One region of the Photobacterium kasasachensis genome, then DNA from elsewhere that is predicted to be linked to it. Evidence: riboswitches for the same ligand, from Rfam matches in the RefSeq annotation. Region 1 holds a riboswitch; each other region holds the start of a gene.
The links. Region 1 has a riboswitch for thiamine pyrophosphate ahead of thiM (hydroxyethylthiazole kinase). Riboswitches for the same ligand answer to the same signal wherever they lie in the genome.
Positions count from the first base shown of each region.

Region 1 (4,449 bases):
TTAGGATACCTCTTTTCTCCGTTGGCCATGATCATCGGTATTCCTTTCGATGAAGCCATGACAGCGGCCACCTTTATAGGTCAAAAACTCGTCCTAAATGAATTCGTAGCTTACGTTAACTTTACCGACTTCTTAGCAGGCAATACGCTGTCAGATAGATCAACAGCCATTATTACGTTTGCATTATGCGGGTTTGCCAACTTCTCTGCCGCAGCCATGCTGCTTGGCGGTTTAGGTGCGATGGCCAAAGAACGTCGCTCAGAGATTTCGCAACTTTGCCTGTATGCCATTCTGGCGGGAACACTATCAAATATGATGAGTGCAACGATTGCTGGATTCTTTTTGCTGTTCTAACTCTTCCGAGCCATCAAAGTAAAACAGAAGTAAGACTCAGAATGCTGATAAATTCTGAGTCTTACGTTTACAAAGATGCTCCATGAATATCAAAACAAGGCAAAATGGCTATCTAATAATCAGAAATCATCTCAATAGTTGTATTAGATGCTCATCGTTAAAATCACTAAGGCTTCTAAGCTTCAAGTCAGCAACAGTAAATTTATCATGATGAAACTCATCAGGATGAGGCACAGCGACAGCTTTAATATTGGCACGCTTGGCCGCAACGATACCTGAATGGGAGTCTTCAAAAGCGACACAACGCCTTGCCTCTACTGCCAATTTTTTAAGGGTGGAAAGGTATACATCAGGGGCTGGCTTACCTTGCTCTACATCATCAGCAGAGGAAATCGCATCAAAGTAATGGGCAATACCTAACTTATTTAGGATGACAGGGATCAGCTGATATGGTGAATTCGTTGATAACCCAATCTTAAAGCCTTTTTCTTTTAAAAACTCAAGAAGGCTTGTAACCCCATCTAATTCATCACCTTGTTCGCGCACGAGTACTTCAACTCTGTCAACGACAGCTGCTTCAACCTCTTCCAGACTCTTCCCTTCCCATGGGTTTCGCGAAAACCAGAACTCAGTCACTGCGCGAGTTGTCATTGTCGCTGTCTGCTCAGCCAAATTGTCTGTGACTTGCACCCCGACGGATGAAAAAACCTGCCTCTCAGCTTCCTTCCACAAAGGTTCTGACTCGATCAGCAACCCATCCATATCGAAGATAACTGCATATGTCATGATTTGCTCTCTTTACGATAGTTTCAGGCGTTGAATAAGCGTTTCTTCATCCAACTGATACAAGGCATCCAACAGGTTTAGCTGTAAGCTTCCGGGCCCTTTCGACTGTTCTGCGGCAATTTCACCGGCTACACCTAAAATCGCCGTAGCCGCCAACCCAGTATCTTCACCAACAGCGGCAAAAGCCCCTACGATGGCTGACAAAGTACACCCCATTCCCGTTACATAGGGCATCATTGCGTGTCCATTGCGCAACTGGGTTTGCCCTTTTGAGGTCACAACAAAATCTGTAGAACCCGATATGACAACACTACACTGATAAGCTTCCACTAAGTGTTGAGCGGCGCCAACAGCAGCCTCGCTCTCATCAAGCGCATCAACACCTTTGCTTTGGCCTCTTTCTCCAGCTAAAGCAATAATTTCAGAGGCATTACCACGAATAATCAACTTATTGGCTAGTTGCGCAATTTGACGTGAAGCTTCTGTTCGCAACTTACTCGCGCCACACCCTACCGGATCAAGTACGACACATTTACCACTGATATTTGCCTGTTCTACAGCAAACAGCATGCGAGGTTTCCACTGGCTATCTAAGGTGCCAATGTTAATCACCAAAGCACCTGAAAAAGACATCATTTCTGACATTTCTTCACGTGAGTGTGCCATGATTGGAGACGCGCCAATAGCAAGCAAGGCATTGGCACTATTATTCATCACGACATAGTTTGTGATATTCACCACTAATGGCTTTTTCTGCCTAACTGCATCCAAGGCAGTAACAATAGGTTGGATACGGGTTTCTGTATTTTCAATTGCGGTAGGATTTGGCATTCAAGCTCCTAAAACCGGTGCACAGGAACTTGATCTAGCCAAAAATCTAAGACGAGTGAAGATCACACCTCTCATGACAAGACATATAGTTCCCTACGCCAGTGTTAACTGAATCAGGTTCAACGGGTCTCGCGTGATGCGATCTCAGCCTTCCGGCCCCCCGACTATGTGCCGGATAATAACACAAAAAGCTTCAATTGATAGAGTTATTCACAGTGAGTTCATTGAGCCAACTGACTATTCGTTTATAGTGAGTTCCCTTCCAATATATTTTCTTGCATCCCTGGCATTCAAAGAATTCCGCAAATAGCTCCAATGCATTTTCTGGAACACGTCCATTTAGTTGGATCTTGTCAATGCATTCAAACTCACCATTGCAATAAGAACAGCGGGTAAACGGCTTCAAACTATTTTCCAGTTGAAGACGTTGGAGCACTTCTCTTACTTGCCTATCAGCATTATCACTTCTCACCCAATAACCATGAGTAACAGCACTATATTTGAATATGCCTTTATCTCGAGTAAGAATAATGCGTTTTTCATGAAGAGAAATATCAACGATCTCACTATCTTCAAATTTATTGTTATATAAAGTATCAAAGCCCAGCAGCCGTAATTTGAGTGCCAGTTTTCCCAAATTAACGTCAACAATAAACTTAGTATCCCGCAGCGGTTTAGGACGAAGGTGGGTTAAAGGCTGAATATCTAACAATTCAAACACCGGATAGACAGATATTCTCTCACCACCTGTTAACTTGTAGTCAAAGGAAACTGAAACACCATCGACCAATATCAAGTCAATTTCCGTATGCGGTACCCCTATCGCCTCTATGGCATCTTTAACCGATGGCTTACCCGTATAAGTATGTGAAAACAATACCTTGTGTCGCTGTTTTGGCAAGAAGTCATTGAGCTCTTCGTAGAAACGAAAGTAAGACGTTCGAGATATTGGTGCGTGCTGGTCATCCATAGAATAGAACACAATTGCAGTCATTCAGACTATTCAATCGTAGGCTAGCCTAAGACGTTGGGCAAGAAAGCTTCGATGGCGGAAAAAACTAAAACAAATAGACGACAAGACAGCCTGCAAGAGACGGCAACCCTGATATAAACATCTTCAAACCAAAATGATAGTTTTCCCTGTACTGCTTATGCTTGTCTGCTTTAGCATCATAACCAGACACCATAGACTGAGTTTTATTTTCAGCCCTATCGAGATCATAATTTTTGCTTGCCTTGCCACCATCCCACGCTAAGCCAGCCACTCCCCACAACACTATGCAGATATAAAACAAGTAATCCGTCGGATGATTTATAGAAAACTGAGCGATAGATTGACTTAATAACCAAACACTCAATGTCGCCATAATATTAGCAACCACCACAAACCTAATCAGCCTTAGCATTGGCATTCAACTCCATTGAATTTTATAGAACCCTTATAACACCCATAACTTACGTGAATCAATCATATCCAAAATCTTTATCTTCCTCATAAAAGTGGACTAGTTTTCCATTCAGGAAAATACAGTTGTCCCACAGGCAAATCGCTATTCGGCACTCGCCACACTAGGATATCGATACCTTGATAACGCGGTAGAAAAAACCCATGAAAAAAATTTTGTTTTGTTGCTTCTCTCTGGTGCTGATGTATCCATTAGGGATTGATCTTTATTTAGTCGGTCTGCCGCAAATTGCGACCAGCTTACAAGCTACTGAAGCAGATCTTCATGCCGCCTTCTCCATCTACCTTATTGGAATGGCATCGACCATGATCTTTGGCGGACTGCTTGCGGACAAATGTGGCCGAAAACCAGTCGCTATCTTGAGCGCTATCATTTTTACCTTAGCCTCCTGGTGGACAATGCAGGCAACAAACCCACTTCAGTTCTTCATCGGACGTTTTGGTCAGGGAATAGGCTCGGGGTTTGCCTACGTGGTTGCCTTTGCCATTCTTCGTGATGTTCTGGATGATGACAAACGCGCTAAAGTGCTGTCTATGATAAATGGCATTACTTGCATTATCCCGGTGCTTGCGCCAGTTATCGGCCACCTTATTCTGCTTGTTTCCCCCTGGCCGATTTTGTTTATGGTGATGATGATTACTGCTGTCCTTATTGGCCTGGCATGCTGCTTCGCCCTTACAGAAACCCGCTCGGTCAGCCACCATGAATCAGATTCTGTACCATGGCAAAAGTTCCGGTCTCGCTTTTTCCTGAGCCGACTGTTTATCCTGAGCTTGAGCGTGTCGGCCATCCTGACATATGTGAATACCTCGCCTATGCTGATGATGGACATCATGGGTTTCTCAACCGGGCAATACTCTATGGCTATGGCACTACTGGCTGTGGTGAGTATGACAACCGCATTCCTGACGCCCAAAATGCTTGTATTGTTAGGGCAACATCGCGTAATGGTTGCTTCTCAGTGTTTATTCCTTCTATCAGGCATACAGCTGATCATTACCGGAATAATCAG
Region 1 covers NZ_JAKJSH010000013.1:122,331-126,779, forward strand. The annotation lists gene L4D19_RS18605 (NupC/NupG family nucleoside CNT transporter) at 1-354, shown strand, start outside; gene hxpB (hexitol phosphatase HxpB) at 481-1,140, opposite strand; gene thiM (hydroxyethylthiazole kinase) at 1,153-1,971, opposite strand; TPP riboswitch at 2,045-2,144, opposite strand; gene L4D19_RS18620 (Mut7-C RNAse domain-containing protein) at 2,165-2,965, opposite strand; gene L4D19_RS18625 (hypothetical protein) at 3,030-3,377, opposite strand; gene L4D19_RS18630 (MFS transporter) at 3,581-4,449, shown strand, end outside.

Region 2 (4,449 bases), on a different contig from region 1:
GTTGCTGACGGATCCGCGGCCAGGCGATAAAGCGGAACTTGCTCCAGCCTTTTATTCCCAGATGCGTTGCTAGCTGGTGCTGCTCGAATGGGATCCCCTCCAGGCTTTGCAGGATCAGGCGGGTCGCAAGCGGGTAGTTGAGAAAAACATGGGCCAGCAAGATGCCGTTCAGGCCGTAGATTGAAAAGGGCAGTGAATGCCCGTAGGCACTGAGCCACCCGGCCAGCAGGCCGCTTTTACCATAAATGGTCAGCAGGCCGAAAACTGCCACCAGTACCGGCAATACCAGCGTCATAGCAAACAGGCGCAGTAACAGTCCCCGGCCGGGAAACTGGCGCCGTGACAGGGCGTAGGCGGTCGGAATGGCCGGTATGATGCTCAGTAGCGTCGATAGCAGAGCCTGATAGAAGCTGAAGGCGGAGACATGGCGCAGGTAAGGGTCCCGCCAGATCTGCAGTGGATTCAGCTCATTGGCCTGGCCGATCAGGGCCAGAATGGCGCTCATCACCAGCGCGGCAATAAGCCCGGCAGAGATCATGCCGGGCAAAGTTTGGGTAACGCGTGTATTCAAAGGAGAGCGGCCATTATTGGGTCAGGGCGTGTTGCCATTCTCGGATCCATCCGCGACGCTCGGCAGCCACTTCCTCGGCACCGAATTCCAGTGACTTGGTAGGTAGAGTCAGCTGTTCAAATCCTTCAGGTAGCGTCTGCTTGGTGACCGGATACATCCAGTTGCCTGTCGGGATCACTGACTGGAACTCTGGTGTCAGGATAAAGGCCATAAATTGATCGGCCAGCTTCTGGTTTGGGCTGTTTTTCAGCTTGGCGGCGACTTCAACCTGCATGTAGTGGCCTTCGCTGAAGTCAGCGGCTTTGTACTGGTTCTTGCTTTCGGCAATGATGTGGTAGGCCGGTGAGGTCGTATAGGACAAGACGAGATCGGACTCACCTTTGAGGAACATGTTATAGGCTTCCGACCAGCCTTTGGTAACAGTGACAGTTTTCTTCGCCAGTTGCTGCCATGCCTCAGTTGCTTTGTCACCGTAGACAGACTTCATCCAGAGCATCAGGCCCTGGCCTGGTGTCGACGTGCGCGGGTCTTGGTAGATCACACTCAGATCGTCGCGTTCTATGAGCTCTTTCAGGCTTTTCGGCGGCGTTGCCAGCTTTTCGGAATCGTAAACAAAAGCAAAGTAGCCGTAGTCATACGGCACGAATGTATCGTCGTCCCAGCCGTTAGGCAGGGTGACATTGCGGGTATCGACGCTGTGCGTTGCCAGCAGGCCGGTTTTCTTGGCCTCGCTGATCAGGTTATTGTCCAGGCCCAGCAGGATGTCTGCCTTGGCGTTGCTGCCTTCAAGGCGCAGGCGGTTGAGGATAGAAACGCCGTCGTCCAGCGCCACAAACTCAAGATTACAGTTGCACTCGGCCTCGAAGGCTTTTTCAATCGCCGGGCCCGGTCCCCAGTCAGAAGCAAAAGAGCTGTAAGTATAGACGGTTAGGGTGTCTTTGGCTTCTGTAGCGGCCCATGCTGAGCCTGCTGCCATCGACAGAGTTAGAATTGGAAGTAGTTTTTTCACTATGCGCTCCTGATGCCCTTGCATCCTGCAAGAGGGAAATAAATCGAATGAGCGGCACAGGGTTGAGAAAGGCATGCAGCGTCGTGCTGCAACGTTGACAGTAATGGTGGTCAGATTATCTCAATTCCTACGCCAGCATGACCTGGTTCAGGTTCAGTGGGTCCCGCAAAAAGCAATCTCAGTCTGGTATCAGACTCCCCAATGAGAACGATAGCTATTGTAATGCGCTCTGCAGTCCGTTGCCAGCGCAATACTCCGTTGTGTCGTTTGGCCCTGTATTTTGAGTGAGCGGGCTTTGTTGAGTTAGCGAGCTTCGTTGAGTGCCCAGTCGTAGTCATAGCTGACTTTGTTGAGCTGGACCGGTTGACCCTGGCGGTAGCGGTTAAGGTGTTTCTGCAGGCTGCTCGTGCTGCCAAAATCCACGCTATACCAGTCATAAATTGAGGACAAACGGACGTTGTCGCCGCTTACCCGAACCCCTTTGGCACTGTTGATAAAGCGACTGGCACTCTGCTCAAGCAGCTTTTCGCTGTTGCTGGCGGTAAAGGCCGTCGGCTGGAGATCGGGGCAACCCAGGCTGGCACAGTTGACGACATAGTGAATGCGGGGATCATTCCAAATCGGGCGCAGGATCCGGTGTTCGATATCATTGAGCGATAGGTTATTGCCATTAATGGTGACGAGCTTTTCATCCCAGGGTCCGAAGCTGAACAGGCCGCCTAGCTTGGTTATGGATTTCAGTGGGTAGTTGTCGAGGATCAACTGAACGGTCAGAGCATTGTAGAGGTTTACCCAGTAGGCGAACTGTTCGTCTTTGCTATAGCGGCGCGGATCGGTCGCGGTTAGCTTGCGGATATAGCGATCCAAATCATACTTGTCGTTGCTGGACACGGCGCGGTAGCGGAACAGCGTCTGTTTGGGCTCCGCGACCAGATAACTATCCAGTGTTTGTTGCCAGAGGGAGTGGTCGATCGTCGCGGTATTGGTTTCATTGCTTTGTTGCCAGTAAGGCCAGAGATCGGCTCTGGGGGCGGCACAGCCGGTTGCGGAAACCAACAACAAGAAAAGGGTGAATATAGTACGCATGCTAAGTCCTTGCGATCACTGAGTTGGAAGTCACTAGATGATATGACCTGTATCGTCCTGTTTTCTTGCAGCAATTATCCGCAATTCATTTAGCAGGAATAAAAATGCCCCGGCAGCTGAGGGCCGGGGCATCAGTGAGACGCTATGCTAGTTAAGCCAGAAAAGCCGGGATCTTGCTTTCATACTCGGCGATCTTGTCCTCATGCTGGAGGGTCAGGCCGATGTTGTCCAGGCCGTTCAACAGGCAGTGGCGACGAAATTCATCGATTTCAAAGCTGTATTGTTTGCCGTTGGCGGTGACTTGCATCGTTTCCAGATCGACCGTGATTTGTGCCCCTTCGGTATTCTCGACAAACTGGAACAGCTCGTCGACTTGCTGCTCGCTCAGGCGCACAGGCACCATCTGGTTATTGATGGAGTTGCCATAGAAGATATCGGCAAAGCTCGGGGCGATCATCACCCTGATGCCGTAGTCGGCCAGTGCCCACGGTGCGTGCTCGCGCGAAGAGCCGCAGCCGAAGTTTTCGCGGGCCAGCAGGATGCTGGCACCCTGATAGCAAGGTGCGTTCATCACGAAATCCGGGTTTGGCTTCTCGCCGGCATCGTCGAGAAAACGCCAGTCGTGAAACAGATGCTTGCCAAAGCCTGTCCGGGTTACTTTCTGGAGAAACTGCTTGGGAATGATCGCGTCAGTGTCGACGTTCGCCGCATCCAAAGGAACCACCAAACCTGTATGTTGTTTAAAACCTGCCATTTTTTGTTCCTTCTGTTAAGCGGTTGCGGTTTCTGAGTCCAGTTCACGGATATCAACGAAGTGGCCGGCACAGGCGGCGGCTGCAGCCATCGCCGGGCTAACCAGATGGGTACGACCATCGCGTCCCTGGCGGCCCTCGAAGTTACGGTTACTGGTTGATGCACAGCGCTCTTTCGGACCCAGGCGGTCGTTGTTCATCGCCAGGCACATTGAGCAGCCCGGCAGGCGCCATTCAAAGCCGGCTTCAATGAAGATCTTGTCCAGTCCTTCGAGTTCGGCTTGTGCCTTGACCTGCTCTGAGCCCGGAACAACCAGTGCCTGGATATTCGGGGCTACCTGGCGTCCCTTGGCTATGGCCGCTGCGGCGCGCATATCTTCAATACGAGAGTTGGTGCACGATCCGATGAAGACTTTGTCGATACTGAAATCGGCCAGTGTTTTGCCCGCTTCCAGTCCCATATAGGCCAAGGCTTTCTCTGCCGAGGCTTTCTCGACCGGATCGCTGAAATCATCCGGTGAAGGGATTGGTTCGTCAACGGCAATCACCTGGCCCGGGTTGGTGCCCCAGGTGACCTGTGGCCTGATGTCTTTGGCATCTAAGGTAACAACAGCATCAAAGACGGCGTCGTCGTCGCTTTTCAGTGTCTTCCAGTACTCGACTGCAGCCTCGTAGTTTTCGCCGGCAGGGGAGAACTTACGATCCTTGATGTAGTCGAACGTGGTCTGATCCGGAGCGATTAGGCCGGCCTTGGCACCCAGTTCAATCGCCATGTTACAGACGGTCATTCGTCCTTCCATCGACAGATCCGTAATCGCTTCGCCGCAGAACTCGACCACATAGCCGGTACCGCCGGCTGCGGTGGTTTTGCCGATGATCGCCAGAACGATATCTTTGGCGGTAATGCCTTCTGCGACCTTGCCCTTGACTTCAATTTTCATTGTCTTGGCACGGGCCTGCTTCAGTGTCTGGGTGGCTAGAACGTGTTCGACCTCCGAGGTACCGATGCCGAAAGCCAGCGAGCCGAAGGC
Region 2 covers NZ_JAKJSH010000015.1:46,777-51,225, forward strand. The annotation lists gene thiP (thiamine/thiamine pyrophosphate ABC transporter permease ThiP) at 1-538, opposite strand, end outside; gene thiB (thiamine ABC transporter substrate binding subunit) at 585-1,547, opposite strand; TPP riboswitch at 1,688-1,791, opposite strand; gene L4D19_RS20265 (DUF547 domain-containing protein) at 1,884-2,666, opposite strand; gene leuD (3-isopropylmalate dehydratase small subunit) at 2,818-3,420, opposite strand; gene leuC (3-isopropylmalate dehydratase large subunit) at 3,436-4,449, opposite strand, start outside.
Region 2: linked by a shared signal. The riboswitch ahead of thiB (thiamine ABC transporter substrate binding subunit) and the one ahead of thiM (hydroxyethylthiazole kinase) in region 1 are both predicted to bind thiamine pyrophosphate.

Region 3 (4,449 bases), on a different contig from region 1:
GATCCAATTTTATTTATTGTTTACTCGTCTAACTCGAATATAACTAACTGGGCTTGACGTACAAACCCAGTTTTAAAACGCTGCTTACAAATTACAGCGCTTGCAGTGAAGCACAGCTTACTTCGTTATAAGCAATATCCACGTACAGCCCACCAACTTCAGCGGCTAATTTAGGATAAAATCCATTGCTTGACGCTGTTTTGACTTTATCAAGATCAATCGTATAAACCGCCAAACCGAGCATATTAATCTCACTCGGCAGGCAGCTGCTTGAATTTCCGCTCTGGAAGCAAACCTGATCAGTGATATCAATTCTACCGCAAGTCTCTCCCTCAACCGCGATTCCCAGATTTTCAAGTGTAGACTTTGAAGCAACTGGCAGACCGTCTGGCGACGTATTCCCCTGGCTTGCGCTTGTAATTACAGCAATGTCGTAGTAACCAGGATCCAATGTTCCTAGCTTACTGGCTACCTGCGCGCCCGTAACCGTAAACACTTTAGTATTCCCTTGCGCTAAATCTTTGACATCATCTTCATCACAGCCTGCCAAAGCAAGTATAGATAGTAAAAAAACAGCCTTCTTCATCACTCGTCCCTACATCGTCTTATAATATTAATTTAAGGCAATAATGATTTTATCCTTATCTCTACATTATTACAGCCTTTCAACAACAATGAGCAAATAAATGATAGCTTAAGGCGGTTATTTCTCTTCAAACAGGCTGCTCGATAACGGACAAAAAACGACCAGCGCCAATAAAGATGTTCACTTACCATACAATTCACTATCAGCTTAGGCTTATTTGTGTGACCTAAAGCAGGATTTCTTTCCTTATCGAAAAATGCTGGCATAATAATGCCACAACAAATCTACGGACAAATCCCTATGACTATTGAAAACATCGTTAAGCAGCGTGCTGACGCAAAATGTGAACTTTGTTCATCTGAAGATAACTTGAGCGTGTATGAAGTACCTGCTTCTCCGGACACAACTGCTGGTAGCTGTGTAATGGTCTGTGGTACTTGCCGAGGTCAAATTGAAGATGCTGATACAATGGATCAGAATCACTGGCGCTGCCTGAACGATAGCATGTGGAGCCAGGTACCTGCCGTTCAGGTTATGGCTTACCGTATGCTGAAACGTCTTTCGGCTGAAACGTGGGCACAAGATCTTCTTGATATGCTTTACCTAGAAGAAGACACAATTGAGTGGGCTGAAAAAGGGATCGCGCTAGAAGCACTAGACTCTATTCAAACTCTGGATGTTAATGGCACTCCGCTTCAGGCTGGTGACAACGTCACTATCATCAAAGACCTGCCTGTCAAAGGGTCTAGCCTGGTTGTTAAGCAAGGCACCGCTGTTCGTGGCATTCGCCTAACAGACAACCCTCTGCACATCACAGGCAAAGCAGCCGGTACCAACATGGTAATCATCGCCGCGTACTGTAAAAAAATGTAATTTACGTTCGCAGTAACGATGAATCACCAAAGGCGCTAGATAGCGCCTTTGGTGTTTATGAGGCTACCTAAATCATAGATTGGCCATATTATTTATCGGACCATATCGCAAGCTCGTTGCCACTTGGCTCGGTAAAATGAAAACGACGCCCACCCGGAAATGAAAAGATAGGCCTAACAATAACCCCGCCCGCCTTTTCGACACTTTGCAGCGAAGTCTCAAGATCCTGACTGTAAAGTACAACCAAAGCACCGCCACTGGCTGTGGTCGAACACAATGTCGACTGAAAAAAACCGCCATCTAACCCTTGATTGGAAAATGCGGAATAGTCTTCACCATAATCAACAAACTCCCAACCAAATGCCTGAGTAAAAAAAGCCTTTGTCGCAGAAAGATCCACTGCAGGGAATTCAACATAATTGATTTTTTCATGCGATTCTTTTTGGGAATTATCCATATTTCACCTCTTGAGATTGATTACCCCACCTTTATTTGTCTAAAGCTTACACAGGTTGGTGATTTTAATCTCAGGGGCAGGTCAAGTGAAAACAGTCCTGACCCAGAAATTTTCACAATCATGTTTGCTCTCTGATAAAAAACATGGTTAGAATAGCGGGAAAATTAATAACAGCATCATTTGCTGTTTAGTCAAACATATTAAACGAATTTTAGTACGTTAGTCGGGGAGCCTTTGGCTGAGACCATTTCGATGGGACCCGTTGAACCTGATCCATTTAATAATGGCGTAGGGAACTAGCAACCGTGTCTCTCTGCGCCCTTCTCTCATGTGGCCTTTCTTTGACACCTGCTACCCTGCGCTCAACTTTAGGGGTAGTTATGGCGATTCCATCAAAAACACCAATCACACTAACGATTGCCGGCTCTGATAGTGGCGGCGGTGCAGGCATCCAAGCCGACATCAAGGCTATTTCGGCGACAGGAAGTTACGCCTGTTCCGTCATCACCGCATTGACGGCACAGAACACTCAAGGTGTGTCTGGTATCCTTGCCGTCGAGCCAGAGTTTGTCGAACAACAACTAGACAGTGTCTTTACTGATCTTGATGTCAAAGCTGTAAAAGTTGGCATGCTAAGTGACACCAATATTATCCGTGTAGTTGCCGCCAAGCTCCGTCAATACCAGCCTAAATATCTCGTTGTCGATCCTGTCATGGTCGCGACCAGCGGTGACCTCCTACTGCAACAAGATGCTATTTCAAGCCTGAAATCAGAACTGTTGCCGCTAGCTGATGTTATTACCCCTAATCTACCTGAAGCAGCAGCCCTACTGGGTGTCGCTATCCCTCACAGCGAGCAGGAAATGACGAATATGATAGACGGATTACGTGAAATCGGCGCTAAATCCGTTCTTCTCAAAGGCGGTCACCTGGAACAGGACACCAACAGTACCGACCTGCTTATTCTGGCTAATGATGTGATCCGCATGAGCACACCTCGAATTCCGACTAGCAATACCCACGGAACCGGCTGCACACTGTCTTCGGCAACCGCATCGTTTCTTGCCCAGGGCATTGAGCTAACAACTGCCGTCCAATGCGCAAAATCCTATATCACAAAGGCTATCAGCCACGCTGATGAACTTGAAGTTGGCTCGGGACACGGGCCGGTGCACCACTTCTTTGCAGGTCACTACCAACCTGAATAAGAGTATTGGCTATGTGCGTATCCACAACAATCCAGCACTCTCGTGCTGTCGAAGTACGTATGCAGCATGTCTCGCTGACATACAAAGATGCTAACGATGCTCTGTTCGCGGATCTGAATCTAACCCTGCCTGCCGGTGAGTGGACATGCCTGCTGGGTAAAAGTGGCTGTGGTAAAACAACACTGCTAAGGCAACTTGCAGGATTGAACGAAGATCGAGTCAATTGGCATGGCAGCCTTGCCACATCCGATAATAAGCCTCTGGCCGAACGCATTGCCTATATGGCCCAGCAAGACCTGTTACTACCATGGCTGTCGGTAATGGATAACATCTGCCTAAGTCATCGTTTCGGTTCATCTCCCTCCCCTCGGGATCAGGATAAAGCCATCAGGCTGCTTCAGGCAGTAGGGTTGGAAACCTATGCTACAGCAATGCCAGATCAACTTTCGGGAGGAATGCGCCAGCGGGTAGCACTGGCCAGAACGCTAATGCAGGACAAACCGCTAGTGCTTATGGATGAGCCATTCTCGGCACTCGATGCCGTGACACGTCATAAATTGCAGACTCTGTCAGCCGAGCTTCTCAAAGACCGTACTGTGTTGCTGATCACTCATGATCCTCAAGAAGCACTGCGCCTCGGGCACAATATCTACATCATGACTGGCAAGCCTGCCAAACTCATTGAACTAGATGCGCCAACATCACCGCCACCAAGGCAATTCAATGCCCAAATGGCAAACCACCAGCAGACCATTATTGATCAACTGGAGCAAGATTATGGCTGATCAACCCAATACCATGACCGAGTCAGTCCAAATCCGGCATTTAATTCCGAAACAGCACCGCGGGCTATCGCAAAACCTGATGCGCATTCTGATCAGCTTTGCTGTGATTATGGGTTTATGGCAGGCCTCAGTCGTAGCATTCGACATGCCGGCCTTCATTTTGCCTGGTCCGGCAGCAGTCTTAAGCAAGTTAATCGAACGCTCTGATGTGTTATGGCACCACACAATAGTCACCAGTACCGAAGTTATATTCGGACTGTTGCTTGGTTTGTTTATGGGGCTGTTTTTTGCATTGCAAATGTTGCTTTTTGCCCCTTTACGCCGCTGGCTACTGCCAATTCTTATCACCAGTCAGGCTATTCCCGTCTTTGCGATCGCTCCGATTCTGATGCTATGGCTGGGATATGGTATTGCCTCGAAAGTTGTCATGGCCGCCCTGATTATCTTTTTCCCGGTAACAACCTGCTGTTATGACGGCCTTCGCCATACACCTTCAGGATATCTGGATCTGGCCAAAACCATGGGCGCAACGCGCTGGCA
Region 3 covers NZ_JAKJSH010000005.1:510,292-514,740, reverse strand. The annotation lists gene L4D19_RS06660 (hypothetical protein) at 92-586, opposite strand; gene L4D19_RS06655 (PhnA domain-containing protein) at 887-1,459, shown strand; gene L4D19_RS06650 (VOC family protein) at 1,548-1,916, opposite strand; TPP riboswitch at 2,131-2,228, shown strand; gene thiD (bifunctional hydroxymethylpyrimidine kinase/phosphomethylpyrimidine kinase) at 2,297-3,124, shown strand; gene L4D19_RS06640 (ABC transporter ATP-binding protein) at 3,136-3,909, shown strand; partial or broken gene L4D19_RS06635 (ABC transporter permease) at 3,989-4,449, shown strand, end outside.
Region 3: linked by a shared signal. The riboswitch ahead of thiD (bifunctional hydroxymethylpyrimidine kinase/phosphomethylpyrimidine kinase) and the one ahead of thiM (hydroxyethylthiazole kinase) in region 1 are both predicted to bind thiamine pyrophosphate.